DNA from 4 places in the Mycoplana sp. 10N416 genome. Region 3 is predicted to be linked to each of the others. Evidence: riboswitches for the same ligand, from Rfam matches in the RefSeq annotation. Region 3 holds a riboswitch; each other region holds the start of a gene.
The links. A riboswitch is a leader RNA that binds a small molecule or an ion and turns the genes downstream of it on or off. The one in region 3 is predicted to bind cobalamin.

Region 1 (7,362 bases), on a different contig from region 3:
TTTGCGACCCGGGCCGGTGTGCCGGTGGTACTCGTCGGCGACATCGATCGCGGTGGCGTCATCGCCGCGCTGGTCGGAACGCATGCGATTCTGCCCGAAGAGGACCGTTCGATGGTGACGGGCTACCTCATCAACAAGTTCCGTGGCGACGTGACGCTGTTCGATGACGGAATCCGGGCGGTCGAGGCGCATACCGGCTGGCCCTGCTTCGGGGTGGTGCCGTGGCTGAAACATGCCCGCCAACTGCCGGCGGAGGACTCGGTGGTGCTGGAGCGGCTGGCGACGGGCCGGGCGCAGGCGCTGCGGGCGGCCGTGCCGGTGTTGTCCCGCATCGCCAATTTCGATGATCTCGATCCGCTGCGTCTGGAGCCCGACGTTGATCTCGTCTTCGTCCGGCCGGGCGAGCGCATACCCTCCGATGCCGGTCTCGTCGTCCTTCCCGGTTCCAAATCCACGATCGCAGACCTGAAGGACTTGCGGGCGCAGGGCTGGGATCGCGACCTAGAGCAACACCACCGCCGCGGCGGACGTATCATCGGAATATGCGGCGGCTACCAGATGCTGGGCCGGCGTGTGAGCGATCCGCTCGGCATCGAGGGCAGCGGGCGAGAGATCGAAGGCCTTGGTCTTCTGGACGTGGAGACCGTAATGGCGCCGGAAAAGACGGTGCGCAACAGCGCGGCGCGGTCGCTTCGCTACGACGTGCCGCTCGAGGGCTACGAGATCCATCTCGGCCGGACCACCGGTCCGGACTGTGCCCGGCCCGCCGTGGAGATCGACGGCCGACCGGATGGGGCGACGTCTCCTGACGGGCGCGTTTTCGGCACCTATCTGCACGGGCTTTTGTCGAGCGATGCCTTCCGGGCTCGCCTTCTGGCGGAATTCGGGATTGCGGGTGGCGGCTTCGACTATCGCAGGGCGGTCGATGAGGCTCTGGATGGAGTGGCGGCCGAACTCGAGGCCGCGCTGGACCCGCGATGGCTGGCTCAGCTTTTGCAATGTGATTGAGTTTTCCCGATTAAGCGACTTTCGCCAAACGTCAGTAACTGCAGATATCCACGCACTGCCGGCGATTGGCCGGCAGTGCGGCGGGATCAAAGTTGTGCCGGAATCCGATGCCATGGCCTTGATTGGCGTCCAGTTGGGGCTAGCTTGCGGAGGGTGCTTCCGCAGCGATCGAAAGGGAAATTGATGACGAGCGCGCGTTTTGCGAAACTCGGATTGGCCTGCTTGCTGGGGCTCGCCGTCGCCGGCGGACCAGCGGTGCAGGGGGCTGAAACGCAACCGCCTGCCAGCGCGTCCAAAAAGTGGGAATCGGAATTTTCGCTGTGGCAGAAGATTTCGGCCAGCAGCGATCCGGCGGGATATGAAAGCTACCTGAAGCAGTATCCGAACGGCACGTTCGCCTCGATGGCCCGGATTCGCCTTGCCGAACTGAACGCCGCCGGCGTCGCCAAACCTGCCAAGGAGGCGGAGGGATCCGCGCAAGGGTCAGCCGCTCCTTCCACGAAGGAAAAGGCCCAAGCCGACCAGAAGGCCGCCGAGGCTGCACGACTGAAAGCCGAGGAAGAGGCGAAGGTCGCGGCCGAAAAGGCCAAGGCCGAGGAGGAAAAGCGCGCCGCCGAAGCCGAAGCTGCGCGTCTGAAAACCGAGGAAGAGGCCAGGATTGCCGCCGAGAAGGCAAAGGTCGAGCAAGAAAAGCTTGCCGTCGAGGCAGAGCGCAAGCGCCTGGAAGAAGCTGAGCAATTGCGCAAGGAAGAGCAGGCGCGCGCGGAGGCGGAAGCCAAGCGCGCCGCAGAGGCGCAGGCCGAGATCGAGCGCAAGGCGGCCGAGGAGGCCGCCCAGGCCGAGCGATTGAAGGCGGAGCAGCAGGCGCGGGCCGAAGCCGCGCGCCTGAAGGCTGAACAGGAGGCCAAGGTCGCCGAGGAAGCAAGGGCGAAGGCAGAAGCGGAGCAGGCGGCCGCCGAGGCCGAGCGCAAGCGCATCGAGGCGGCGGCGGAAGCCGCGCGGATCAAGGCCGAACAAGCCGTCCAGGCAGAAACCGAGGCCCGGGCCAAGGCGGATGCCGCAGAGGCGGAAAGGGCAAGGGCGGAGGCGGCGCGGGATGCAGCCGAAGCCGAACGGGCCAAGGCCGAAGAGGCCGCAGCGGCCGCGCGACAGAAAGCAGGCCAAGCTGCGGACGCCAACACCGGGTCGACGGCGCCCGTGCCCCCCGATTCGCCTGCCGGCACAATGGAAACCAAGGCACCTTCCACTGAGCCGGACAGTTCGACTGCGGCCACGGCGACCAAGGCTGAGGCCGATGAGGTCGAGCGCCTTGCCCGTCGCGAGGACAACAGCTGGAGCCGGGCCGTTCTCAATGGTACGGCCAGCGCAATCGAAAAGTATCTCGACGAGTTTCCGAACGGCCGCTTTGCGGCGGAGGCACGCAAGCGATTGGCGGCTCTCGGAAAGCAGACGAACGACGGCGCGACAGCGGCAGGTGATGCAAGCGTTAAGGACGACGTCACCGAGAAGCCTGTCGCAAAGCAGCAGTTACAGTCGAAAACGACAGTTTTTGAAACCTCGCCCGATGTCCGGGAGGCTTACCTGGAGCCGGGCACCCGTATCCAGTCTCAGCGTTGGCTGAATGTGCTGGGCTACGATACGGGCGGTGCGGACGGCGTGTTCGGCCCGCGTACCCGTTCGGCGATTGCGGCATGGCAGCGCTCGCTCGGCCAACGCGCAGACGGCTATCTGACCCGCAAGCAGTTCCGACAGTTGCGCGAATCGGGCCAGTTCGCCGAGCAACGCAGTCGCCAGCGCGTCGCGCGGCAGCGCTACCAGACGGATCGCTATTCCAGCGACGGCTATGGCGTGTACGACGGGCCGGTGGACGGCTATCTGGAAGGGCCTGTCGGCGGCTACTACGAGGGGCCGGTCGATGGATACTATGAAGGGCCGGTGGACGGCTATTACGGCCGCCCGCGTCGTGGCTGGGGCGGCCCCGGATACTGAGGCCCCGGACGCCCGTCCTGACGCCGGTATTCGGAAGATGGATGACGCGGACGGTCGATTGACTTCGGCAACTGTCAGGCATATTCATCGCCTATTGGATGGCGCGCCGGTCCGGAAACGGACGGGCGCGTAAATGGGAATGTGACGGGGTGGACCCAATCAGGGCGCTCCAATCACGGCCGACCCCGCGACTGTAGAGTGGCGAGGCCTATCCAGCCGATCGGAAACGACCGGCAAAGCCACTGGGTGGCGGCATGATGAACCGGGGTCTGGACGCCTCTATCTCTACGAATCGTCCGCCTTTCATGCCGCTTTTTCCCGGGAAGGCGAGGATAGCCGCCGGCGCAACTGCGCCTGACGCCACGAGCCAGGAGACCTGCCTCCAATGAAGGGCATACTGCCCGCCCTGGGGATGTTCCCCGTTGCCAGCACGGAGGTTGTCATGGCTGCTCACGTTTCTTCTTCTGTTTCCCTGTCTCTCAACGATCGTCTCTATGCCGGTCTCGTTGCGCTTTTGCTCGGCGGATTCCTGGTGTTCGGCGCAGGCCTCGCCAATTCGTCGGTCCTGCACGATACCGCGCACGACACGCGCCACTCCTACGGCTTCCCCTGCCACTAAGGGGGGTGACATGATCGTCAAATATCTCCTGGCCGCCCTGGTGGCCGGGTTGTTCTCCGGTGCCCTGATGACGGCCGCCCAGGAGGCGCGGGTTATTCCGCTCATTCTTCATGCCGAAGAGTATGAAGGTGGCGGGACCGAACCGGCTCCGGCGGGCACTGGCACCGAGACCCAGCCTCAGGCAACGCAAGAGCATTCCGCGCTCGGCGTCGGCGCGGTTCTGTCCGAAATCGCTGGCTATCTCTCGCCGGTTTCGGTCGCCTACGCCCATGGCGGCGAGGCACATGAGGACGAGGGCGGCATCATGTTCGGCATGAGCCGCTTTTCCGGCACGCTGCTTGCCAATCTGGTGGCGGGGGCGGGCTTTGCCCTGCTTCTCGCAGGCGTCAGCCTCGTGACCGGCAACCCGATCACGGTCGCAAACGGTGCTCTCTGGGGTGCAGCCGGCTGGCTTGCCGTGCATCTGCTACCGGCCATCGGCCTGCCGCCGGAGCTTCCGGGCTTCCCTGCAGCCGACCTTGCCGAGAGACAGGTCTGGTGGCTGTCGACCGTCGCACTGTCTGCGGGCGGGCTCTACCTGCTGATCCTGAAGGATGGTCTGGGTGCCAAGGTTGCGGGTATCGCCCTGATCGCGGCCCCGCACGTCTACGGCGCGCCGCAGCCGACGGATCTTGCCAGCAACGTGCCGGCCGTCCTCGGCGCGGAGTTCGCCGTCGCGGCGCTTGCCACGACGTTGTTCTTCTGGATCGTACTCGGCCTCTCGCTCGGCTTTGCCAACGAGAAGATCGTCAAGGCAGCCTGATGAAAACCGTATCGCCCGGAGCCGTCCTGGTTCTGGGCGGTGCCCGTTCCGGAAAATCCGCATTCGCGGAAAGCCTGGCTGCGGAAACCGGCCTCTCGAAGCATTACATCGCGACGGGCAGGGCCTGGGACGATGAAATGCGCGAGCGCATTGAGCAGCACCGTGCGCAGCGGGGCAGCCACGGCTGGGTTACGCACGAGGAGCCGCTGGCGCTGCCGGAGCGCATCAATGACACGGCACGCAAGGATCGGGTCCTGCTCGTCGACTGCCTGACGCTCTGGGTGACGAACCTTATGCTCGAAGGGCACGACATGAAGGCGGCTTTTGACGATCTTGCCGCCGCGATCGTCACCGCGCCTGGCCGTGTGGTGTTCGTCTCGAACGAGGTCGGCCTTGGCATCGTGCCGGACAACAAGATGGCGCGCGAATTCCGCGACCACGCCGGGCGATTGCATCAGCAGGTGGCGACAGTCGCCACCGAAGTCTATTTTGTCGCGGCAGGTTTGCCGCTGAAAATGAAGGGTTGAGCCATGCTCCAGCAGAAGATTCCCGCCACCGTCATCACCGGCTTCCTCGGCGCCGGCAAGACGACGATGATCCGCAACCTCCTCCAGAATGCGAATGGCAAGCGGATCGCGCTGATCATCAACGAGTTCGGCGATCTCGGCGTGGACGGCGACGTGCTGAAGGGCTGCGGCGCCGAGGCCTGCAGCGAGGACGACATCATCGAGCTGACCAACGGCTGCATCTGCTGCACCGTTGCCGATGACTTCATCCCGACCATGTCGAAGCTGCTCGAGCGCGAAAACCGCCCCGATCACATCGTCATCGAGACGTCCGGCCTGGCGCTGCCGCAGCCGCTCGTCGCCGCCTTCAACTGGCCGGAGATCAAGACGCAGGTGACGGTGGACGGTGTCATCACAGTCGTAGACAGTGCTGCGGTCGCCGCCGGCCGCTTTGCCGATGACCACGACAAGGTGGACGCGTTGCGCACCCAGGACGAGAACCTCGACCACGAAAGCCCGCTGGAGGAACTGTTCGAGGACCAACTGACCGCCGCCGACCTGATCGTCCTCAACAAGACCGACCTGATCGACGCCGTCGGCCTGAAGGCCGTGCGTGAAGAGGTCGCCTCCAGAATCACCCGCAAGCCGGCGATGATCGAGGCGCGGAACGGCGAGGTCGCGGCAGCGGTGCTCCTCGGGCTCGGCATCGGCACCGAGGACGACATCGCCAACCGCAAGTCGCACCATGACCTGGAGCACGAGAACGGCGAAGAGCACGACCACGACCATGACGAGTTCGAAAGCTTCGTCGTCGAAGTCGGCGCCGTCGCCGATCCGGCCGGCTTCGTCGAGCGTCTGAAGGGCGTGATTGCCGCGCACGACATCCTGCGGCTGAAGGGGTTCGCCGACGTACCCGGCAAGCCGATGCGCCTCTTGATTCAGGCCGTTGGCAGCCGGATCGATCAGTATTTCGAGCGCGCCTGGAAGACGGGCGAAACGCGCGGCACACGTCTCGTCGTCATCGGCCTGCACGACATGGACGAAGCCGCCGTGCGCGCGGCGATTGCGGCCGCGGCGGCCTGAGGGGGCGGGCGATGCCTATGCGTTCGGCAGAAGGGAGGCGGGTTTGCATCTCCTTCTAGCGCAAAAGGGTACGATCGCCGACGGCAAGGAGGCGATCGATCTCGGCCAGTCACAGGGCGACATCCTGTTCCTCTCGGCGGCCGATACCGAGCTTGCCTCGATCGCGGCGGCCCATCGCGGCCGCGACGAGCCGACGCGATTGCGGCTTGCCAGCCTTGCCGCGCTTGCCCACCCCATGTCGGTCGATACCTATGTCGAGCGCACGGCGCAGCATGCGAAGCTGATCGTCATCCGCGCGCTCGGCGGTGCCAGCTATTTCCGTTACGTACTCGAAGCGCTGCATGCGACCGCGGTAGCGAACGACATCGTGCTGGTGGCCCTGCCCGGTGACGACCGGCCCGACGACGGGCTGGTGCAATTCAACCGCGTGACCGAGGAGGACCGGCTTCGGCTGTGGGCCTACCTGACGGAGGGCGGGGCGGAAAACGCCGCCCGCTTCCTCGACTATGCCGATGCGTTGGTGTTCGGGGGGGGGAAGCCTTCTCCGGCGGAGCCGCTGGAAAAGGCCGGCATCTGGTGGCCCGGTCGGGGTGTCATCGATGTCGAGACTTGGGCCGCGCTTTGCGCCGAGGCCGTGCCCTTTCCGCGCGGCCACTCGCTCCAAGCCGCACCCGGCGAATCTTGCCCCTCACCCCAGCCCTCTCCCCGTGAACGGGGAGAGGGGGGTGCCGCGGCCGCCGCGGACGCCGCTCTCCCTTCTCCCCGCTTGCGGGGAGAAGGTGCCCGAAGGGCGGATGAGGGGCAGCGTCCGGCCGACGGGCATGCATCCGAGGGGGAGGGATTCGAACCCCCGACCGTCGCCATCAGCTTCTATCGCGCCTATGTGCAAAGCGGCGAGACCGGGCCGGTCGAGCTGATGATCGAGGCGCTCGCGGCCGAGGGCGTGAGGGCGCTGCCGCTATTCGTCTCCAGCCTGAAGGACCCCGCCTCCATCGAAGTCGTGACCGCCGCCTTTGCCGCCGCCCGGCCTGACGTGGTGCTGAACGCCACCAGCTTTGCCGTCTCCGCACCCGGCGGCAGCCGCAAGCCGACCGTGCTGGACGAGACGGGTGCGCAGGTGCTGCAGGTCATCTTTTCCAGTTCCTCGCATGAGGCCTGGCAGGCCTCCGCGCAGGGGCTGACGGCCCGCGACCTCGGCATGAACGTCTCCTTGCCGGAGGTGGACGGTCGGGTGCTTGCCCGGGCTGTCTCCTTCAAGGCCGCCGCGCGCTGGGACGCTGCCGTCGAGACGAACATCGTCAGCCTGGAGCCGGTCGAGGATCGCATCCGCTTCTCGGCGAAGCTTGCCGCCAATT
Region 2 (7,362 bases), on a different contig from region 3:
GAGAACAACAACAGGACGACGCTCCGCATTGCGGTCGCCCAACTTAATCCAACGGTCGGGGACGTCGCCGGAAACCTGGCGAAAGCGCGCGAGGCGCGTGCCGACGCCGCCCGTCAGGGAGCGGATCTGCTGCTACTGACGGAGCTGTTCATTTCCGGCTATCCGCCGGAGGACCTCGTTCTGAAGCCGGCGTTTCTCAAGGCATGCCATGCGGCCGTCGATGCGCTCGCCGCCGACACCGCCGATGGTGGTCCGGGCGTCGTCGTCGGCTTCCCCCGCCAGGGTGCGACCGGCCGGCACAATTCCGTCGCCGTCCTCGATGGCGGACGCATTCTCGTCTTTCGCGACAAGCTCGACCTGCCGAACTACGGCGAGTTCGACGAGAAGCGCGTGTTTGTCGAAGGCGCCATGCCCGGTCCGGTCAATTTCCGCGGCGTCCGGCTCGGCATTCCGATCTGCGAGGAGATCTGGAACGACATGGGCGTATGCGAGACGCTGGCAGAAAGCGGAGCGGAAATCCTGCTGGTGCCGAACGGTTCGCCCTACTATCGCGGTAAGGTCGACGTGCGCCACCAGGTGGCGCTGCGACAGGTGATCGAAACCGGGTTGCCGATGGTCTTTGCCAACCAGCTCGGCGGACAGGACGAACTCGTGTTCGACGGTGCGAGCTTTGGCCTGAATGTCGACAAGTCGCTCGCCTTCCAGATGAGCCAGTTCGAGGAATCGGTCGCGCTCGTCACGTGGAAGAAGGAGAACGGCACCTGGCGCTGTGACGGCGGGCCGATGGCCAAACTGCCCGAGCAGGAGGAGGCGGACTACCGCGCCTGCATGCTGGGGTTCCGCGACTACGTCAACAAGAATGGCTTCAAGAACGTGGTGCTCGGACTTTCCGGCGGCATCGATTCAGCGATCTGTGCCGCGCTCGCCGTCGATGCGCTGGGCGAGGAGCGGGTGCGCTGCGTGATGCTGCCCTATCGCTACACCTCGCAGGAGTCGCTGAGCGATGCGGCGGCCTGCGCAAGGGCACTGGGCTGCCGGTATGACATCGTCCCGATCGAAGCGCCGGTCGTCGGCTTCATGGACGCGCTGTCCGACATGTTCGAAGGCACCGAGTCCGGCATTACCGAGGAGAACCTGCAGAGCCGCGCACGCGGGACCATCCTGATGGCGATCTCGAACAAGTTCGGCTCGATGGTGGTGACGACCGGCAACAAGTCCGAGATGTCCGTCGGCTATGCGACCCTCTATGGCGACATGAACGGGGGGTTCAATCCGATCAAGGACCTCTACAAGATGCAGGTCTATGCCTTGTCGCGTTGGCGCAACACTTCGGTGCCGCCCGGGGCACTCGGCCCTTCCGGCGAAGTGATCCCGCGCAACATCATCGACAAGGCACCGTCCGCCGAATTGCGGCCAAACCAGACCGACCAGGATTCGCTGCCGCCCTATCCGGTGCTCGACGACATCCTGGAGTGCCTGGTGGAAAACGAGATGGGCACCGAAGAGATCGTCGCGCGTGGCCATGACGAAGCGACCGTCCATCGTATCGAGCACCTGCTCTACATTGCCGAATACAAGCGCCGGCAGTCGGCACCTGGCGTGAAGATCACCAAGAAGAATTTTGGCCGCGACCGGCGCTATCCGATCACCAACCGGTTCCGCGACCGATGAGACAGGGATGAGCGATGATGCGCAGCTCGGTCGAGATACACAACATCAGGACGGGACTGACGCGCGTCGCCTGGGAGACCGACCAACTGGTAGAAGCGCCGAACTTTTCTCGTGACGGCCGGTCTCTCATCATCAATGGCGACGGCCGGCTCTACCGGCTGCCGCTTGACGGCGGCTCGCCTTTGCCGCTCGACACCGGATTTGCGACCCGCTGCAACAACGATCACGGCCTGTCGCCGGACGGGCGTTGGCTGGCCATCTGCGACAAGACGGAATTCGGCAAGTCGGCCATCTACATTTTGCCCGCCGAGGGTGGCACGCCACGCCTTGTGACGCCAAAGCTGCCGTCCTACTGGCACGGCTGGTCGCCGGATGGGAAACGGATTTGTTATTGCGGTATCCGCGAGGATCTCTTTGACATCTATACGATCCCGGTCGAAGGCGGCGAGGAGGAGCGGCTGACGTTCGGCGAGGGGCGCAACGACGGACCGGACTGGTCGGCCGATGGTCGCATCTACTTCAATTCGAGCCGGAGCGGGCGCATGCAGATCTGGTGTGTTCGGCCGGAAAATCGCGAGGTCGCGCGCATCACCGACAGCCAATGGGCAGACTGGTTCCCGCATCCGTCGCCGGACGGGCGACACCTGCTCGTGCTTTCCTACGATGCCGACGTGCTTGACCATCCCCGTGACCAGCGCGTCCGCCTCCGGTTGATGGATGCCGACGGCCGAAACGACCGAGTGCTGTTCGAATTGCTCGGCGGGCAGGGGACGATGAATGTGCCGAACTGGTCACCCGATGGCGACGAGTTCGCCTTTGTGCGCTACGCCCCTGCAGGTTGACGCGCTCGCGGCTCGACCATGTGACGCTTCAAGGGCCGTTCTGCAGCTTCAGATTTTAACCGTTCGGAAACCAGGCTGCTTAAGGGAATATTCCCGCTTTTTGCGCCAAAGTGCCGCGACAAAACGCAAAAGGCGGCAATGCAGACCGCCAGCATGTCGGTGGGGAAAGACATGGCGAATGCTGGGGCTGAGGGTCCGGTCGCGCGCCGGAGCAGCGTCAAGATCATGATTGGTCTTGCGGCGATCGTGATCGTCGCTCTGTTCGCGTCCGCCAATTTCATGGTGCTTGACTACTCGATCCGGCAGGCGAACGATTTTGTTGCGACCTCCGAAAAGACGCTGGTCAAGAACGAGTTCCGCCAGCAGATCGAACAGGTTGTGCTTTACCAGAGCGGAATGTCCGTCTGGGATCGAGGCTTCGATGAACTGGCCGACGGCTCGTTCAGCGACGATTTCATCCGCCGGGAGTTGCGCGACTGGCTCTGGAGCGATTTCGGCTTTTCCTGGATGGTCTTCACGAAGCCGGGCGAAGAGACGGTCCTGGCCGTCCACAATCGCCACGTCGTTCGGCCGCATGATGCCGACCAATTGCTCTACTGGGTCAGCGACCTGACCAAACGCGCCGAAGCGGCCTACTATGCGGCGCTCAGCCGTACGCGCGACGGCTGGCTTCTTGCAAAGCCGGCCGAGAGCGGCGGCGTCTTGTCGCCGACATTGGCGCAGATCAACGTCACCGGAATGCGAATGATCGACGGCACGATGAGCATCATCGTGGTGCAGTCCGTCGTCCCCAAGCGGCTTTTTATTCCGGATGCGCGCAAGAAGCCTGTGCTGTTGGTCACCGTCAAGCCGATCACGGCCAAGATGCTGGCGAATTCCGAGCAGCGCCTGGGGATCCGCGATCTGGGCTTCTTGCCGATCACGACCGAGGATAGCGATCTCTTGCTCACCGGTGTCGGCGGCGACGCCTTCAACCCGATGGCTGCGTCCTGGCGCCCGAACCGCCCCGGCTCGTTCGTCTGGTCGATGGCGATGCCGCAGATCACCGCCCTGGTCGCGATCTTCGTCGTGGTCATGGGTTTCGTCGCGCTGAAGTTCGCCTCGACTGTGCGGGCCCTGGAGCGAAGCGAAGCGCGAAATGCGTATCTCGCCTGCCACGATGCGCTGACCGGCTTGCTCAACCGTTCCGGCTTTGACGATGCCATGAAGGAACTGCTCGACAAGGACACCCGTCCGTTTGCCGTCTTCGCGGTCGACCTCGATCAGTTCAAGGCCGTCAACGATCGGCATGGTCACGCAGCCGGCGACGCCGTGCTCAGGACGATCGCTTCCCGGTTTCTGGGCAGGGTCGCCGACAAGGGAGTGGTGGCGCGCCTGGGTGGCGACGAGTTCGCAGTGCTGCTTCACGGCATGACCGACAGGCAGGCTCTCCTCGATCTTGCCAATGGCCTGGTGCGCGACGCGCAGATCCCAATTCCGTTCGGCGGACAACTGCTGGCTGTCGGCAGCAGCGCTGGCGTCGCTGTCTACCCCGAGCATGGCCGGACCGTGCACGACCTCATGGTGGTTGCCGATACGGCGCTCTATACCGCTAAGAACGGTGGCCGCAACCGTGCCGTGTTTGCGGCGCCCGATGAGGACAGCGCGGCAAAAGACATCGGGGTTGTCTATTCGCGACACGCCATCGTCGGCCCCGGCCTTGCATCGTAGGCACCGGCGTGCGCAAGTGTCGCCCGTCAGGTGCCCTTGCGCGAGCAGGGGAGAATCGGGAATTCGGTGGGGCTGACGCCATGCGTTCGATCTGAGCGCAGACACCTTGGCAACTCCAGCCTCGAAGCCGAAACGTGCCCAACGCTGTGACGGGGACGGCCAAGCCTGGAAGGATCGACCCTTCCGAACGCCACTGGTGCTTCAACCGGGAAGGCGGCGCGGCCGGAGGATCCGAAGTCAGAAGACCGGCCTGGCGAGATAGACCAACCCGCGCGGACGGCGGACGGTTTCATGCATTGTTGGGGAGATGACGATGCAGCCTCTGCCAAAGGACGATCTCGTCCACGCACAGCCATTTTCGCCCGCCGAGCGGGCAGCCGTATACCGTGCGATCGAAACGCGCCGCGATGTGCGCGACCAGTTCCTGCCAGAACCGGTGCCCGAAGACCTGCTCGAGCGCTTGCTTCGCGCGGCGCATCTGGCACCCTCGGTGGGTTTCATGCAGCCATGGAACTTCATCGTCATTCGCGACCAGGACGTGCGTGCGCAAGCGCACAGGGCATTTGAGCGTGCCAACGAGGAGGCGGCGATGATGTTTGCCGGCGAGCGCCAGTCACTTTATCGCTCGCTGAAGCTCGAGGGCCTCCTGAAGGCTCCGGTCAGCATCTGCGTGACCTGCGATCCGGACCGTGGCGGAGCCGTGGTGCTGGGCCGCACGCACAATCCGCGCATGGACGTGTATTCGACCGTGTGCGCGGTTCAGAACCTGTGGCTTGCGGCCCGGGCGGAGGGCGTCGGCGTCGGCTGGGTCAGCATTTTTCACGACGCGGATATTCGTGCGCTCCTGGGCATTCCCGAACGGGTCGAAATCGTCGCCTGGCTTTGCCTCGGCTTCGTCGACGAGCTCTATCGCGAACCGGAACTCGCAGTGAAAGGCTGGCGGCAACGATTGCCGCTCGACGAGCTCGTTTATGCCGAGCGGTGGGGAGAGCGGCGGTAAAGACGGTTCAGTTCGCGCCCGCGGGGTTGCGCAGATCGATCTTGGGTTCGTCCGGGACGAAAACAGGGCCGACATTGCGCACCTTGTCCTTCTCCGGATCGTAAGGACGCTCGATCACGACCTTTGACGCGGCGCTGCCCACCGGGTGCATGCGGATCGTCGTGACGGAGCCGGTGTTGTCCTTGATGGTTCCGGTACCCGTTGCCGGGCTGGTGTAGGCAAGCCGGCCGCAGCCACAGGCTTGCGGCTTGGGCAGGCCGCGTGTGCGATAGGCGAAGGCTGCCGGCAGTTGTCTGTAGAGCCTGCCGGTGACGGTCGAGACCATCTCGCCGCTGTCGACGGAATCGAGCGCCTGGTAGAAGAGTTCGGTTTCCGTCTGCGGACACAACCTGGCGCAGACCCGCTGGTCTCGCCGGAAGTCGAGCGGGGAAGCGCCTGAGGTTACGGGGAAGAACCCGCCGTCGCAGGTTCTGACGCAGACCGTGCGCAATCTGCCGCCCGAACCGCCGCTGGTAACGTAGCGGGTCGCCAGGCCGTCAAGCGGAAACTCGCCATCGGGCAAGGGCGCTTCCGCAGCCTGGCTGGCCTGCGCCGTGCTTGGTTCGTCGCCACTGCCGCAACCGTGCGCTTCGATCGCCGCAAGGATACGGGCGCGGGCTTCCTGTCCGTTTTCCAGCGACGCAAGTGCGCTGCGCCCTGCCTCTATATTCCTGAGGTTGCGGTCCATTCGTTCGACCGAGGCGGCGAGTTCGCTACATTGGCGGGCAGTCGACGTCCGGTAGACCTTGACGCTGCCCGTGCTGCAGCCAAGCTGGCGCAGACTAGCTCTCGCGCTCTGCAACTGATTGTTCTGCTCGGTGATGGCGCTGGAATCGGGGGCGCCGTCGCCGGTCGGAATTTCCACACTCGTGAGGGCCGCAAGACGCGAGTGAAGATCTGCGCAGACGTCGTCTGCCCGAGCCGGTACGGCCATGGCGAGGAGGAGGGCGGAGGTCGCCAGAACCATCGATCGGCGCGAGCACAAGAACACTGCGGCGACTCCGGACAGGGGAATTGCTGGCATCACATCATCATACGTTGCAGGAGCGCCGGAGCAACGCGCTCATGGAAATGTGATTAATCGCCGTGATGGCCGTCGAAACAGCTGATTTTGGAAATCAGGTTCGCGCCGCCGGGTGGAATTGATCTCGCCCGGCCCATGGTGTAGCACAGTGCATCCTATCCGATTGCGTCCACACCTATAGGTTTTGTATGCGCCTCACTTCCGTCCTGCTGAGTCCGTTCTACGCCCTCCAGCTCGCATCGGGTGCCAAATCCTTTGCCGACAATCCGATCATTGGCAGCAAGACGCTGAACAGGATGGGCCTGCACGCGAAACGCGTGGCGGTGGCAATGGACATGGCGGACCGGCGGCGCAAGTCGCTCGCGCAACTCGTCACACCCGAGCAGCGGCGTGAATACGAGGAGAACGGCTTCGTTCGAATTGAGAATTTCCTGCCGGCCGAAGTCTTTGCCAAGGTGACGGCGGAACTGGAGAACAGCGATTTCGACCGCTACGACATGCTGCAGGGGACCACTGTCACCCGCCGCGCACTGATCGATGACAGCGATCTGGAGCGGCTGCCGGGTTTCAAGGCAGCGCGCAACGATCCTCGCATGTCGAACCTCCTGCGTTACGTCTCTTCGCACGATGGCCAGCCGCTGCTCGTCGTCCAGGTCGTGATGGCGCTGCCTTCGACGCCGTCCAAGGAGACTGCATCCGACCCGCAGACGGCGCTGCACAGCGATACCTTCCAGCCCACCGCCAAGGCCTGGCTTTTCCTGAAGGACGTGGGCGACGAAGACGGGCCGTTCTCGTACGTGCCGGGTTCGCACAAGGTGACGCCGCAGCGCATGGCGTGGGAAAAGCGCATCAGCGAAAACTCGGATACGATCGAGAACAAGTACTCTGCGCGTGGCTCGCTGCGCATCATGCCGGAAGAATTGACAGCGCTCGGCTACGGCCAGCCCGTGAGGATGGTGGTGAAAGCGAACACGCTGATCGTAGCCGACACGCACGGCTTCCATGCGCGCTGCCCGAGCTACAAGGAAACGACGCGGGTCGAGATCTACGGGTCGCTGCGCCGCAACCCTTACCTG
Region 3 (7,362 bases):
CATCACCCGGGCGGACTTCACCACCTGCGGCAGGAACATCTTTCCCGCGCCGAAGAGGTCGCCGACGACGTTCATGCCGGCCATCAGCGGGCCCTCGATGACATGCAGCGGCCGCTCGGCGGCAAGGCGGGCCTCCTCCGTGTCCGCCTCGATGAATTCGGTGATGCCGTTGACGAGCGCGTGCTCCAGCCGCTTCTCGACCGGCCATTCGCGCCAGGCGAGATCCTTCTCCTTCGCCTCCCTGCCGCCGGCGCCCTTGAAGCGCTCGGCAATCTCCAGGAGACGTTCCGTCGCCGTGCCGCCGGCTTTGGGAGCGCGGTTCAGCACGACATCCTCGCAGGCCTCGCGCAGCTCGGCGTCAATCGTGTCATAGACCGCAAGCTGGCCGGCGTTGACGATCCCCATGTCCATGCCGGCGTGGATCGCGTGGTAGAGGAACACCGCATGCATTGCCTCGCGCACGGGTTCGTTGCCGCGGAAGGAGAAGGAAAGGTTGGAGACGCCACCCGAAACATGTACGTGCGGCAGCGTCGCCACGATCTGGCGCGCGGCCTCGATGAAGTCGACGCCGTAATTGTCGTGTTCCTCGATGCCGGTGGCGACGGCGAAGATGTTCGGATCGAAGATGATGTCCTCGGGCGGCACACCGGCCACCTCGGTCAGGAGCTGGTAGGCGCGGCTGCAGATCTCGACCTTGCGCTGCTGCGTGTCGGCCTGGCCCTTTTCGTCAAAGGCCATGACGACTACGGCGGCGCCATAGGCACGCACGAGGCGGGCGTGATGAAGGAAGGCTTCCTCGCCTTCCTTCAGTGAGATCGAGTTCACGAGCGGCTTGCCCTGCACGCATTTCAGGCCAGCCTCGATCACCTCCCATTTGGACGAATCGATCATGATCGGCACGCGGGCGATGTCCGGCTCGGCGGCGATGCGGTTGAGGAACTCCGTCATCGCCCTTGCCGAATCGATCAGGCCCTCGTCCATGTTTATGTCGATGATCTGGGCGCCGTTCGCCACCTGGTCGCGGGCGACCTCGAGGGCTGCCGCAAAGTCGCCAGCGGTGATCAGCTTGCGGAATTTCGCCGAGCCGGTGACGTTTGTGCGCTCGCCGACGTTGACGAAGGGAATGTCCTTGGTGAGCGTGAAGGGTTCCAGCCCCGACAGGCGCATGTGGCGCGGAATGTCCGGGATCTGGCGGGGTGCGTGGCGGCCGGCCGCCTCGGCAATGGCCCTGATGTGCGCGGGCGTGGAGCCGCAGCAACCGCCGACGATGTTGACGAGACCGTCGCGCATGAAGCCTTCGATCTGCGCGGCCATCTGTTCCGGCGTCTCGTCGTACTTGCCGAAGGCGTTCGGCAGGCCGGCATTCGGATAGGCGCAGACGAAGGTGTCGGCAACGGATGAAATCTCGTCCAGATGCGCACGCATCGCGTTGGCGCCGAGGGCACAGTTGAGGCCGATCGAAAACGGCTGTGCGTGGCGCACCGAGTTCCAGAACGCTTCCGGCGTCTGGCCGGAAAGCGTGCGGCCGGACAGGTCGGTGATCGTGCCGGAGATCATGACGGGCAGCTCGATGCCCTTCTCGGCGAACACTTCCCTGGTCGCAAAGATCGCCGCCTTGGCGTTCAGCGTGTCGAAGATCGTCTCGATCAGGATGATGTCGGCGCCGCCGTCGATGAGGCCACGCAGCTGGTCGGCATAGGCGAGCTGGAGATCATCGAAGGTGACGGCGCGGTAGCCGGGATTGTTGACGTCGGGCGAGATCGAGGCGGTGCGGTTCGTTGGCCCGAGCGCCCCGGCGACGAAACGGCGCTTGCCGTCCTTTTCCTGCGCACGCAACCCGGCACGGCGGGCCAGTCGCGCGCCGTCGCGGTTCAGTTCATAGACGAGTGCTTCCATGCCGTAGTCGGCCTGGGCGATCGCGGTGGAGGAAAACGTATTGGTCTCCAGGATGTCCGCGCCGGCAAGCGCGTAGCGATAGTGGATGTCCTCAATCGCGGCCGGCTGCGTTAGCGTCAGGAGGTCGTTGTTGCCCTGCTGGTGGCAGGCGCAGTCGCCGAAACGGCTGCCGCGGAAATCCGCCTCGATGAGGCCAAGCGTCTGGATTTCCGTGCCCATGGCGCCGTCGAGAACGAGAATGCGTTCCTTCGCAGCGGTTTGAAGCGCGTCGGCGATGTCCTTGCCAGTGCGAGGTGAAAGTTCGGGACCGAATAGGTCGTTGAGGTCGGCTGCTGCCATGGCAAAGCCCTCCGATGCAGAATTGTCTGCATCGGAGATCACATAAGGATATCTTTATGTCAATATGTCTTTATGCGGTAAGTTGCTAATGAAGCTTCTCCCGCTCAGCCAGCGTGGCAAAGAGCGACCGCAGACGGGCGATGTCCGGGTTTCGGTCTGCATAGCGCGCGAGCTTGCAAAGCTCCTTCAGCGCTTCGGTCTGGAGATCGGCCCCGCGCGGCTGCCACAGCAGCCAGGAGACGAACACCGCTTCCGGTCGCCCGGATTCGGAGGGATTGGTTTCAACGGTGACAAGCATGACTTCCCCAATCTGCAATTGGGGGATGACCGGACGCACGCGAGCTAAAAATTCCGCTCTCGCGGAGCAAGCGCAGCCGTGGGACACCCCGCCCATGGACGTTACAAGTTCATCAGGGCAGGTCTCCTGGCTTGCGGGTCGTTGCGGCTGTCTTGCCTTCCCGGCACGTGATCGTGCCAGTGGCATCGGCGACAGCAGCTCACCGCTTACAGTTGCGGGGGCAGCGCCGGTCTTGATGCCCCTTGTGGGGCATCGCACCGGCTTCCCTCTTAGCTCCGGATCGAGAACGATTCGAAAGAACCCTGATGGCTTACGTTGGCCCGATGGCGCCGGTCCTGTCAATGACACAGCCGGTCTTGTCGACAGATACCGGCCGATTTTGGAACCCCTTGCTGCGCTTTGCGTTCAGCCCCTGTTCACCGTGGATTGTTTAGGGGGGATCGAATTTTTTGCCAGTTGTGCGCCTCTTGCCAAGGAGTGACCCTCTTGCCCAGCCGCCTTGTTGCAACCACCTCCCTTTGCGGCTAAAAAATGCTGTTTTCATGCACCACGCGGCCCCGATGCACATTTGCGTGTCGCCTGAGCCATATCGCGCCATGATCAAGGTGCGCGGGCTTGCGTATTCCGCCCCCCTTCAGGACTGGCGGCGGCACGCAAAGGACGCATGAAGGCGTCATGGTTCATGGTGGCGCACGAGTGAACTTCGTCCGCCGAAATGCGATCCGCGATCCAGGATTGCGGCACAAATCCACGTTGCTCGAACCCAGAAACAAGCAAATGCCCCTTCACAATCGACCCCAGCCTTCGCCGCGCGAGACGGAATCCAAACAGATCGACTACAACGATTCGATCCGGGATACCTATTTCACACTCGAAGAGCTGAGCGCCTGCGGCGAAGACCTGGCGCGTGACGGTGCAAGCACCCTGCCGGGTTTCAAGCCGTTCGAGTTTCGCGCGCGCCAGAAGGAAAACGAGCGGGAGATCTTTCGCGTCTACCGGACGATCGCCCGCGACGTCGAAGCAGGGGCCGCCATCACGCCGGCGGCCGAGTGGCTGCTCGACAACTATTATGTCGTCGAGGAGGCCGTCCAGGAGGTACGTCGCGATTTTCCGCGCCGCTTCTATCGCCAGCTACCGACGATGAAGGTTGGCGACGTCGATATCCCGCGCACGATGGCGCTGGGGTGGCTCTATGTCGCCCATACCCACAGCAGCGTATCGCGCGACAGCCTGACGGCGATCGTCGAAGGCTTCCAGAAGATCGAGGCCTTCAAGATCGGCGAGCTCTGGGCATTGCCGTCGATCATCCGCTTCATCCTGATCGAAAACCTGCGACGGATCTCGATCCGCGTGGAGCAGTCGCGTGGCATGCGGCGCAAGGCAAATGAGATCGCCGACGAACTGATCCGGCAGAACGATCCGGAGCGGAGCGTCGTGATCCTGCGCGAGATCGAAGAGCTCGTCGCCGACAACACCTTCGTCGCCCAACTTCTCTACCGACTTCGTGACGGTCTGCAGGCCTCCGGTGCGGCGATCCAATGGCTGGAACGCCAGATCGAAGCGCGCGGCAGCGATCTCGAGGAGGTGCTTGTCGCCGAGCAGAACCGCCTGTCGTCCGGCAACGCCACGATGAGCAATCTCATCAAGAGTCTGCGCGCGATCGACGACACGGAATGGCCGGTCTGGGTCGAGAGCGTCAGCCGGTTGGACGCCGCCCTTCGTGAAGGGTCCGACTACAACGATCTCGACTTCGGTTCGCGCAACGCCTATCGCGACACGATCGAAAAACTCGCCCGCCGCTCGGGCCGGACCGAGCTGGAGGTGACCCAGACCGCGCTTGCCATGACCGCGGAGGACATGGCCGCCGGCAATGTCGCCGGCGCTCACGAGGCCAATGTCGGCGCCTATCTCATCGGGAAAAAGCACGGGCTCCTGGAACGGCGCATCGGCTACCGGCCGTCCATCCTGCAACGCATTGTCCGTTTCACGCGGGCCCTAAACTGGTTCGCAATTGCGGGGCCGGTGACACTGCTGACGCTTCTGGCGATGATCGGGGTCTATTTCTTTCTCGACCAGATGGACATTCCCGACGGCGCCTGGCTGATCATGCTGATCCTTTTCGCGCTGCCGGCATCGGAAGGCGCGGTCGGCCTGTTCAACACCGTCGTCACCCTGTGCGTGAAGCCGACGCGCCTGGTGGGCTACGAGTTCCGCGAAGGCATTCCGGAGGAGGCGCGCACGCTGGTTGCGGTTCCCTGCCTCATCTCCAAGCGCGACCATGTCGACGAACTCGTGCGCAACCTGGAGGTTCATTACCTCGCCAATCCCCGTGGCGAGATCTACTTCGCGCTCGTCAGCGACTGGACCGACAGCAAGGTCGAGGAGACGCCGGAAGACCTGGAAGTCCTGGAATATGCCAAGCGCGAGATTGCGCAGCTTTCGGCGCGCTATGCCTATGACGGCCGAACCCGCTTCTATCTCCTGCACCGCCGCCGGCTGTTCAATGCCCAGGAAGGCGTGTGGATGGGCTGGGAGCGCAAGCGCGGCAAGCTGCATGAACTGAATCTGCTACTGCGCGGCGACGGCGATACGAGCTTCCTGCCCGGCGCCAACATCATACCCGACAATGTCCAGTACGTGCTGACGCTCGATTCCGACACGCGCCTGATGCGTGACGCCGCGACCAAGCTCGTCGGCAAACTGTTCCATCCGATCAACCGCCCCCAGATCGATCCGACGACCCAGCAGGTCGTCGCCGGCTACAGTATCCTGCAGCCGCGCGTGACGCCGTCGCTGACGACCGGTGACGAAGCCTCGACCTTCCAGCGGATTTTCTCCGCCAATCGCGGCGTCGATCCGTATGTCTTTACGGTATCCGACGTCTATCAGGATCTCGCCGGCGAGGGCACCTTCACCGGCAAGGGCCTCTATCACGTCGATGCGTTCGAGGCGGCGCTGAAGGGGCGAATCGAGGAAAACACCATTCTCTCGCATGACCTCCTCGAAGGCTCCTACGCACGCTGCGCGCTCGTGACCGACGTCGAGTTCATCGAGGACTTCCCGATCCGCTACGAGGTGGAGAGCTCGCGCCAGCATCGCTGGGCCCGCGGGGACTGGCAGCTCTTGCCCTACATCTTCAAGCCCTCCAGCGGCGTCTCCATGCTCGGTCGCTGGAAAATGTATGACAACCTGCGCCGCTGCCTCATCCCGATCGGCTGGCTCGTCGCCTCGGTCATGGGCTGGTATTACATGGAGCCGCGCCAGGCCTTGATCTGGCAGCTGGTGCTCATCTTCTTGCTGTTCGTGGCGCCGACGCTGTCGCTGATCACCGGCGCGGTACCGCGCCGCAGCGACATCGTCGCCCGAGCGCACCTGCAGACCATCCTCTCCGATGTCCGCGCGGCAAATGCCCAGGTGGCGCTGCGCATCGTCTTCATCGCGGATCAGGCGGCTCTGATGGCCGACGCGATCGTCCGGTCGCTCTTTCGTCTGTTCGTCAGCCGCAAGCATATGCTTGAGTGGCGCACGGCGGCGCAGGTTCATAGCTCGTCGGGCGGTGGCGTCCTGTCCTACTACATCGACATGTGGCAGGCGCCAGTGCTGGCGGCAATTTCCGTCGCGCTCGCCCTGTTTTCCGATACGGGACTGCCCTTCATCGCCATCCCGTTTGCGGCGATCTGGGCGCTGTCGCCGGCGATTGCCTGGTATGTCAGCCAGACCGCGGAGACGGAGGACCAACTGGTCGCGCCCGAAGAGGTGGTCGTAGAGTTGCGCAAGATCGCCCGCCGGACCTGGCGCTACTTCGAGGAGTTCGTCACCGCCGAGCAGCACTTCCTCCCACCGGACAATTTCCAGGAATCACCACATCCGGTGCTGGCCGAGCGTACCTCGCCGACCAATATCGGCGTCTATCTGCTGTCGGTGATCTCGGCGCGCGATTTCGGCTGGATCGGGTTCGAAGAAACCGTGCGGCGCCTCGAGGAGACCGTTTCGACGATCGACGGCATGCCGAAGTTCCGCGGCCACCTTTACAACTGGTATCGCACCAATACGCTGGAAACGCTCGGGCCGCGCTACGTTTCGGCCGTCGACAGCGGCAACCTTGCCGGCCACCTGATCGCCGTGTCCTCGCTTTGCCGCGAGTGGGCGGAAGCGCCGTCGGCGCATCTGCATGGGAGCCTCGACGGCATCGGCGACGTCGCTTCGATCCTGTCGGAGACGCTTGCGGACCTGCCGGACGACCGCAAGACGGTGCGCCCGCTGCGTCGCCTGATCGAGGAGCGGATCACCGGTTTTCACAACGCGCTCGCCGCGGTGAAGCGCGAGCACGAGTTCGCCTCGATCCGGGTGATCAACCTCGCTGTGCTGGCGCGCGACGCCAACAAGCTCATTGCCAACCTCGATCACGAGATCAAGAGCGCCCAGAGCGGCGAGGTGGTCAAGTGGGCGAATGCCCTTGTTGCGACCTGCGAGGCGCACATCGCCGACAGCGTCTTCGACCTCGGCAGCATCGAGGCGCTGCGCCAGCGCCTGATCGTGCTGCGTGACCGCACCCGCGACATCGCCTTCTCGATGGACTTCGGGTTCCTCTTCCGCCCAGAACGCCGCCTGCTGTCGATCGGCTACCGCGTCGAGACGAACGAGCTCGACGAGGCCTGCTACGACCTCCTGGCGTCGGAGGCGCGCCTGACCAGCCTGTTTGCGATCGCCAAGGGCGACCTTGCGACCGAGCACTGGTACAAGCTCGGCCGTCCGATCGTGGCGATCGGTTCGCGCGGCGCGCTGGTCTCATGGTCCGGCTCGATGTTCGAGTACCTGATGCCGCCGCT
Region 4 (7,362 bases), on a different contig from region 3:
ACGAAGACCTATGGCAATTTCACCGCGTTGCACGCCACCGACCTGTCGGTGGGCGAAGGCGAGTTCGTCACCCTCCTCGGCCCGTCGGGCTGCGGCAAGACGACCACGTTGCGGCTCGTCGGTGGCTTCGAAAGGGCGAGTGCGGGCCGCGTCGTCATATCCGGCGAGGACGTGACATCGAGGCCGCCCTACCTGCGCCCTGTCAACACCGTGTTCCAGGACTACGCCCTCTTCCCCCACATGAGCGTTTCTCAGAACATCGCCTATGGACTATCCGTAAAGTCCAACAATGTGCCCAGAGCCGAGCAGGCGGCACGCGTGGCCGAAGCCTTGGCACTGGTCGGTCTCGAAGGAATGGCCGGCCGCCGGCCGGAAGAGCTGTCCGGCGGCCAGCGTCAGCGCGTCGCCATGGCACGCGCCGTCGTACGGCGTCCTCGCGTCCTCCTGCTCGACGAGCCGCTCTCGGCGCTCGATGTGAAGCTTCGCGAAGGCATGCAGGTCGAGCTCAAGCGCCTCCACCGGGAACTCGGGATCACCTTCATCATGGTCACCCACGACCAGACGGAGGCACTCGCGCTGTCGGATCGCATCGTGGTGATGAACAAGGGGCGCATCGCCCAGATCGGCTCGCCGACGGAACTTTACGACAATCCTTCAACGCCTTACGTCGCCGACTTCATCGGCGCAGCGAACCTGCTCGATGCGACATCGGCCGGGCCGGAGGGCGGTTTCACCATGTATCGCCTGGGTGACACCCTCATTCGCGCGGCCCGAAAGCCGTCGTCGGCACTCGCGAGCGGGGCGATGCTGGGCATCCGGCCGGAACGGCTGCTCGTATCCGGGTCGGAAGTCGCCAACCGGCTATCCTTCACGATCAAGGAAGTGCTGTTTCATGGTGACCGGCTGAAACTGGAACTCATGATGCGAGGGGTCGACAAGCCGATCTTTGCCGAGTTGGCTCGGACCGTCCTCGCCTCAAGTCAGACGGAAACCGGCAGCCACCTTGATCTCTATGTCGAGCCTTCGGACATCCTCGTCTTTACCGGAGGGCATGCTGGATGACGGTAGACAGACGCTCCCTTCCTGGTTTCGCCGCGCTCTTTTCCCTGCCGCTAGCCTGGGTAATCCTGCTCCTGATCGTGCCCTACGGCATCATGATATCGGTCAGCTTCTGGACCCGGCAGTTTCCGCTCTTCTATCCGGACTTCCAGTTCGGCAACTTCGCCCAGCTCTTCTCGGACCCCCAATATACGACCGTCATCCTGAGGACGCTGAAGATCGCGGCTCTCGTGACCGCAGGCTCGTTGCTCCTAGGCTATCCGCTGGCCTATTTTCTCGCATTTACGGTCAGGCCCGGATCGCTCAGGAACCTGCTCTACATGTCCGTCATCGTTCCGCTCTGGGTGTCCTATCTGCTCCGCGCCTACACCTGGAAGATCATCCTCGGGACCGACGGAGCACTGAACTCGCTTCTCGTGTCGCTCGGCATCATCCACGCGCCCCTCGACATCTTCCTCTACAACCAGACCGCCATGGTCATCACGCTCGTCTATATCTTCGTGCCGTTCATGGTGATGCCGCTTTACACGGTGCTCGACAACATTCCGAAACGGCTGATTGAAGCCTCGGAAGACCTTGGCGTCGGGCCGTTCATGACATTCATCCAGGTCATTTTGCCGCTCTCGCTTGGTGGCGTCATCGCAGGATCGACCATGACCTTCTGTCTGGCTTTCGGCGATTTCGTCGCCCCGGTCTTGGTCGGGGGGCCCGATGGCACCATGGTCGCCAACCTGCTGCAGACGCAGTTCGGCGCGGCGCTCAACTGGCCGCTCGGTTCGGCGCTCGCCACGCTGGTGCTGATCCTCGTTCTCGTTCTCCTGCAGATTTCCAGCCGCCTCGACCGGGCAGGCCGGATCAACATGACCTGAGGAGCCTGAGATGCAGTCCTTGAGATGGTGGCAGAAGGGATTGGTGGGCGTCAGCCTCGGCGTGCTCGCGTTCCTCTACCTGCCAATCGTTATGCTCATCCTGTTCTCGTTCAACGACAGCAAGGTGACGTCCTTTCCGCTTTCCGGCTTCACGCTCCACTGGTACGAGGCCTTCCTTGCCAATGAGGGCATGCTGCGGGCGCTGTGGAACAGCCTTGTGGTGGCGGTCTGCGCAACGCTCGTCAGCCTCGTCGTCGGCGTGACCGCGGCCCTCGCCCTCGATCGCTACGACTTCCCCGGAAAGAGGCTGTTCCAGAATGCCATCCTGCTTCCGCTGAGCCTGCCCGGCCTCGTCACCGGCATTGCGATGCTGAACTTCTACAAGCAGATCGGCATTCCGCAGAGCCTGACAGCCGTCGTCATCGGTCACGCGACCGCGTTGCTCGGCGTCGTCGTCTCGCAGGTCATGGCGCGGCTTGCCAAGCTCAACCGTCGCCAGCTCGAAGCCTCCGCGGACCTTGGGGCAACGCCGATCGAGACCTTCCGGCGGGTCACCCTGCCGTCAATCCGCAGCTCCGTCATCGGCTCGGCATTGCTCTGCTTCACGCTGTCCTTCGACGAAATCCCGGTGACCTATTTCCTGACGGGCCGCGAGGTGACCCTGCCGATCTACATCTATTCCACCTTGAGACGGGGCATCACGCCCGAGATCAACGCGGTCGGCTCACTTATCGTCGCTGCCTCCTTCATCCTCATCATCCTCTCGGTCACGCTTCTGCGTGACCGCCGTTAGCCGCAGACCAACAGGGAGAACACCATGGACGCCACAACCTATACCCACGACTTCTGGCGCTCGAAGGCGTCGTCATTGAAGTTCCGCACGCAGCACTTCATTGATGGCCAGTACGTCGCCTCGGCCGACGGCCGCACCTTCCCCTCGATCAATCCCGCCACGGGCAGCACGATCACCGAAGTGGCGCGCGGCGGGCAGGCCGAAATCAATCGGGCTGTGGCCGTCGCCCGCAAGGCGTTCAAGTCCGGCTCCTGGTCGCGGATGGACCCGCGGTCACGCATGGCCGTTCTCGAAAAATTCTCGGCGCTCGTGGAAAGCAATGCCGAGGAATTCGCGGTGCTCGATAGCCTCGACATGGGCAAGCCTGTCATGGACATGATGAACATCGACATTCCCGGCTCGGTGATGTCGCTGAAATTCTTCGCCGAGACGATCGACAAGATCGAGGGAGCCGTGACCTCCACTGCGTCCAGCGCGCTGCACTATATCTTGCGGCAGCCTCTTGGCGTCGTCGGCCTGATCGTCCCGTGGAACTACCCGTTGATGATGGCCGCCTGGAAACTCGGGCCTGCGCTCGCAACCGGAAACTCGGTCGTTCTCAAGCCCGCCGAGCAATCCCCGCTCTCGGCCAACCTCCTTGCGGAGCTCTTCATCGAGGCGGGTGGCCCTCCCGGTGTCTTCAATGTCGTACACGGCCTCGGCGAGGAGGCCGGCAAGGCGCTCGCGCTCCACAATGACGTCGACAAGATCGGCTTCACCGGCTCGACCGAGGTCGGCAAGCTGCTGATGATCTACGCCGGACAGTCGAACATGAAGCGCGTATCGACCGAGTGCGGCGGCAAGACGCCCCAGATCATTCTCGAGGACTACGACGATCTCGACACCGCCGTGACCTATGCGGTGAACGGCATCTACGGCAACCAGGGCGAGGTCTGCAACGCCGGCTCGCGCATTCTCGTCCAGAAGAGCATCCACGACGATTTCGTCGATCGTTTCGTTGCCCGGACGCAGCAGAATTTCGTGCTCGGCGACCCGCTCGATCCGTCGACGACGATCGGGCCGCTGGTGACCTCCTCGCACCAGAAGCGAGTGCTGAACTATATCGACATCGGCCGCAAGGAAGGCGCGTCGCTCAAGTTCGGCGGCGGCACCTTCGCCGGCGCACCATCGGGAGCCTATGTCGAGCCGACCCTGTTCACGGGGGTCAACAACACGATGCAGATCGCGCGCGAGGAGATCTTCGGGCCGGTTGCCGCCATCATCCCCGTTGATGGCGTCGACCAGGCAATCGAGATCGCCAATGACTCGATTTACGGCCTCGCCGCTTCGATCTGGACCCGTGACATCGCCAAGGCTCACAACTTCGCCCGCGACATCGAAGCGGGTGTCGTCTGGGTCAACTGCTTCGACCACGGCGACATGACGTCCATCTGGGGCGGCTTCAAGCAAACCGGCAACGGCCGCGACAAATGCCTCGAGGCGTTGACGCAATACACCCAGACAAAATCTGTCTGGGTAAACCTGGCCTGAGAATGATGGCCCGACGGTCGAACGGCACTGTCGGGCCGCCCTTCGGGGCCTATTTGCCAAGTCCGCAATGCTCCGAACTCGGACCTCGTCGGTAAGAACTGCGATGTGACAGCAAGTCCTTGACGACGCATGTCAGGTGGGCATATCTGAGCGTGACGGTTCCCCAACGATGACTCTGAGGGGATTAATAGGGAACACGGTAAGGACGACCCAAGAGGGACCAAGACCGTGGCTGCCCCCGCAACTGTAGGCGGATTGCCGGTAATCCTCGGGCCATTTGGCCATGCCACTGCGACGTTTCGCGGGAAGGCAGATCACCGACAAACATCCGTGAGCCAGGAGACCTGCCGTCAATCACGATCCAATCAGCCGGGCGGGGATGCTCGGAAAGGAGCAGATATGATTGACCTGAACCTTCGTCGTTTTCCGACTTTCAGCCGCCTTGATTGGGCCTTCCGCCGCTAGCGTCTGCGTATCTGTGTCTTCATCCGCTCGCGAGCTGCGCGGCGATGGAGTTGCTAGCTGTTTTTCCTCCTGATCGAGATATTTCATGCGCCAGTTTCTCACCAGTATGACGTTCGCATTCGGCCTGCTCGGCCTTGCCGCACCGAGCCTCGCTGCGACCCAATATCCATTGACCGTCAACAACTGCGGCCGGCCGGTGACGTTCGAAAAAGCGCCCGCAAAGATCGTCTCCATCGGCCAAGGCATGACCGAAGTCCTCTATTCGCTTGGCCTCGCCGACAAGATCGCCGGGACGGCTGTCTGGGTTGGTCCCGTGTTGCCGCAATACGCCGAGGTCAACGCCAAGATCAAACGTCTTTCGGACAACGACCCGAGCTTCGAGTCGGTCGTCGGCGAGGAGCCCGACATGGTTGCAGCCGAATTCGAGTGGCATGTCGGCGCGCAGGGCTCTGTGGGCAGCCGCGACCAGTTCGCCGAACTCGGGATCAACACCTATATCGCGCCGGCGGATTGCGTTGCCAAGGTCAACACCGACGGTGGCGATGGTGTTCGCAAGGAACTGTTCACGATGGACCTGATCTATCAGGAAATCGCGGAGCTCTCGGCGATTTTCGACGTGAAAGAGCGCGGTGACGCGCTTGTCGCCGACCTCAAAAAGCGTGAAGCCGCCGCCGTCGCTTCCGTTGCTGGCGCATCGGCAAAGGCGCTGCCGGTCGTCTTCTGGTTCTCCAGCAAGGAGGTGAGCGGAGACGCCTTCATCGCCGGCAAGAACAGCGCACCGGCCTACATCCTGAAGTCACTTGGGGCACAGAACGTCGTGACGACAGAAGAGGAATGGCCGCTCGTCGGCTGGGAGACGATTGCTGACGCGAATCCCGCCGTCATCGTCATCGCCACTATGGATAGGCGGCGCTACGCGGCCGATGACCCGAAGATCAAGCTCGAGTTCCTGGAAAATGACGCGGTCGCCAGTCAGCTGGACGCGGTGAAGAACAAGCGTTTCGTGATGATGGACGCGCAGTCGATGAATCCGACGATCCGGACGATCGAGGGGATCGAGACATTGGCGAACGGCATCAAGTCCTTCGGTCTGACGCAGTGAGGGGTGCATCTGCATTGTCGCAAAAGGGGTGGGCGCTCTCGGCGCTCACCGCCTGCGCGTTCGTGTTTTTGGGCCTGATGATCAGCCTTGCCGTTTCGATCGGGGAAATATCCATCCCGATCGAAACGGCGGCGAAAGCCGTGTCGAACCGCGTCTTTGGTACAGGCTTCGAGCTTAGCCGCATCCACCAGGGCGTGGTCTGGGATTATCGGCTGAGCCGTGCGCTCGTTGCAGCAAGTGCTGGCGCATCGCTTGCACTCTGCGGCGCAATCCTCCAGGCCTTGCTCCGCAATCCGCTGGCTGAACCCTATGTTCTGGGAATCTCCGCCGGAGCCTCGACCGGAGCGGTATGCGTCATGATCCTTGGCTTCGGCTACGGCGTCCTCAGCCTTTCCAGCGGTGCCTTCATCGGCGCGGTCGTCGCATTCCTGCTCGTCGGGATACTTGCTGCCGGTGCCGGCGGCACCAGCGAACGGATCATTCTGTGCGGTGTTGCCGGGTCGCAGCTTTTCAATGCGCTGACATCGTACATCGTGACGACGTCGGCGAATGCGGAGCAGGCAAGAGGCGTGTTGTTCTGGCTTCTCGGCTCTCTCAGTGGTGTCCGCTGGCCGGACGTCTATCTTTCGGTTCCGGTGGCAATCGCCGGTTTCGTCTTGTGCATGGCCCACGCCCGGTCGTTGGACGCATTTGCGTTCGGTACGGATTCAGCCGCTTCGCTCGGCATTGCCGTAAGGCGGGTGCAGATCGTTCTCCTCGGAGCGACCGCTGTAATGACGGCGACGGTCGTCAGCATGGTCGGGTCGGTCGGCTTCGTCGGTCTGGTCATACCGCACGCGGCGCGCTTTCTGGTCGGTCCGGCGCATCATCGACTGCTTCCCGCATCCGCTCTCGGCGGGGCGATCTTCATGGTCGCCGCGGACATCGTTTCCAGGATCATCATACCCCAACAGATCCTCCCCATCGGCGTGGTCACGGCCCTGTTTGGTGCGCCAGCCTTTGCGGTCATTCTCTATCGCGCTCGGAGGAGTGCATGAGCATCAGCATCGACAAGGTCAATTATGCCGCCGGCGAGGCAGTTATCATCAACGGCGTCACCCTCACGATTGAAAAGGGAAAGGTCCTCGGCTTGCTCGGGCCGAACGGCTCCGGCAAGTCCAGTCTTCTGCGGCTGATTGCCCGGCTGAGAAAGGTCCAGAGCGGCGTCATCCGGCTCGGCAATGACGACGTTTCAACGATTTCAAGGCATGAACTCGCGCGCCGCGTCGCCTTCGTAGAGCAGCAGTCGACAACCGAAACCCAGTTGACGGTGAGCGATGTCGTCCGCCTCGGAAGGACACCCCATCTCAGTGCGTGGTCGTCCTGGACCGTCCAAGATGACGCAGCCGTCCAACGGGCGCTTTCCAGCGTCGGAATGCAGGACCGGGCGGGGCAACTTTGGCAGACGCTTTCCGGTGGCGAGCGCCAGCGCGCTCATATCGCCAGGGCTCTGGCGCAATCGCCGAGCGAGCTTCTACTCGATGAGCCGACCAACCACCTCGATA

Region 1: linked by a shared signal. The riboswitch ahead of AC1DDS_RS13575 (CbtB domain-containing protein) and the one ahead of AC1DDS_RS05900 (hypothetical protein) in region 3 are both predicted to bind cobalamin.
Region 2: linked by a shared signal. The riboswitch ahead of bluB (5,6-dimethylbenzimidazole synthase) and the one ahead of AC1DDS_RS05900 (hypothetical protein) in region 3 are both predicted to bind cobalamin.
Region 4: linked by a shared signal. The riboswitch ahead of AC1DDS_RS23745 (ABC transporter substrate-binding protein) and the one ahead of AC1DDS_RS05900 (hypothetical protein) in region 3 are both predicted to bind cobalamin.

Annotation. Positions count from the first base shown of each region.
Region 1 covers NZ_JBFTIM010000006.1:39,211-46,572, reverse strand. The annotation lists gene AC1DDS_RS13585 (cobyric acid synthase) at 1-1,008, shown strand, start outside; gene AC1DDS_RS13580 (peptidoglycan-binding domain-containing protein) at 1,192-2,997, shown strand; cobalamin riboswitch at 3,080-3,395, shown strand; gene AC1DDS_RS13575 (CbtB domain-containing protein) at 3,440-3,616, shown strand; gene AC1DDS_RS13570 (CbtA family protein) at 3,627-4,418, shown strand; gene cobU (bifunctional adenosylcobinamide kinase/adenosylcobinamide-phosphate guanylyltransferase) at 4,418-4,945, shown strand; gene cobW (cobalamin biosynthesis protein CobW) at 4,949-6,007, shown strand; gene cobN (cobaltochelatase subunit CobN) at 6,051-7,362, shown strand, end outside.
Region 2 covers NZ_JBFTIM010000001.1:47,297-54,658, reverse strand. The annotation lists gene AC1DDS_RS00255 (NAD+ synthase) at 1-1,671, shown strand, start outside; gene AC1DDS_RS00250 (TolB family protein) at 1,689-2,513, shown strand; gene AC1DDS_RS00245 (diguanylate cyclase domain-containing protein) at 2,685-4,223, shown strand; cobalamin riboswitch at 4,235-4,491, shown strand; gene bluB (5,6-dimethylbenzimidazole synthase) at 4,537-5,223, shown strand; gene AC1DDS_RS00235 (DUF2865 domain-containing protein) at 5,231-6,286, opposite strand; gene AC1DDS_RS00230 (phytanoyl-CoA dioxygenase family protein) at 6,475-7,362, shown strand, end outside.
Region 3 covers NZ_JBFTIM010000002.1:337,010-344,371, reverse strand. The annotation lists gene metH (methionine synthase) at 1-2,235, opposite strand, end outside; gene AC1DDS_RS05900 (hypothetical protein) at 2,321-2,533, opposite strand; cobalamin riboswitch at 2,633-2,853, opposite strand; gene AC1DDS_RS05895 (glycoside hydrolase family 94 protein) at 3,311-7,362, shown strand, end outside.
Region 4 covers NZ_JBFTIM010000020.1:29,926-37,287, forward strand. The annotation lists gene AC1DDS_RS23720 (ABC transporter ATP-binding protein) at 1-1,062, shown strand, start outside; gene AC1DDS_RS23725 (ABC transporter permease) at 1,059-1,928, shown strand; gene AC1DDS_RS23730 (ABC transporter permease) at 1,939-2,721, shown strand; gene AC1DDS_RS23735 (aldehyde dehydrogenase) at 2,746-4,251, shown strand; cobalamin riboswitch at 4,391-4,617, shown strand; gene AC1DDS_RS23740 (hypothetical protein) at 4,606-4,803, opposite strand; gene AC1DDS_RS23745 (ABC transporter substrate-binding protein) at 4,802-5,818, shown strand; gene AC1DDS_RS23750 (FecCD family ABC transporter permease) at 5,833-6,855, shown strand; gene AC1DDS_RS23755 (ABC transporter ATP-binding protein) at 6,852-7,362, shown strand, end outside.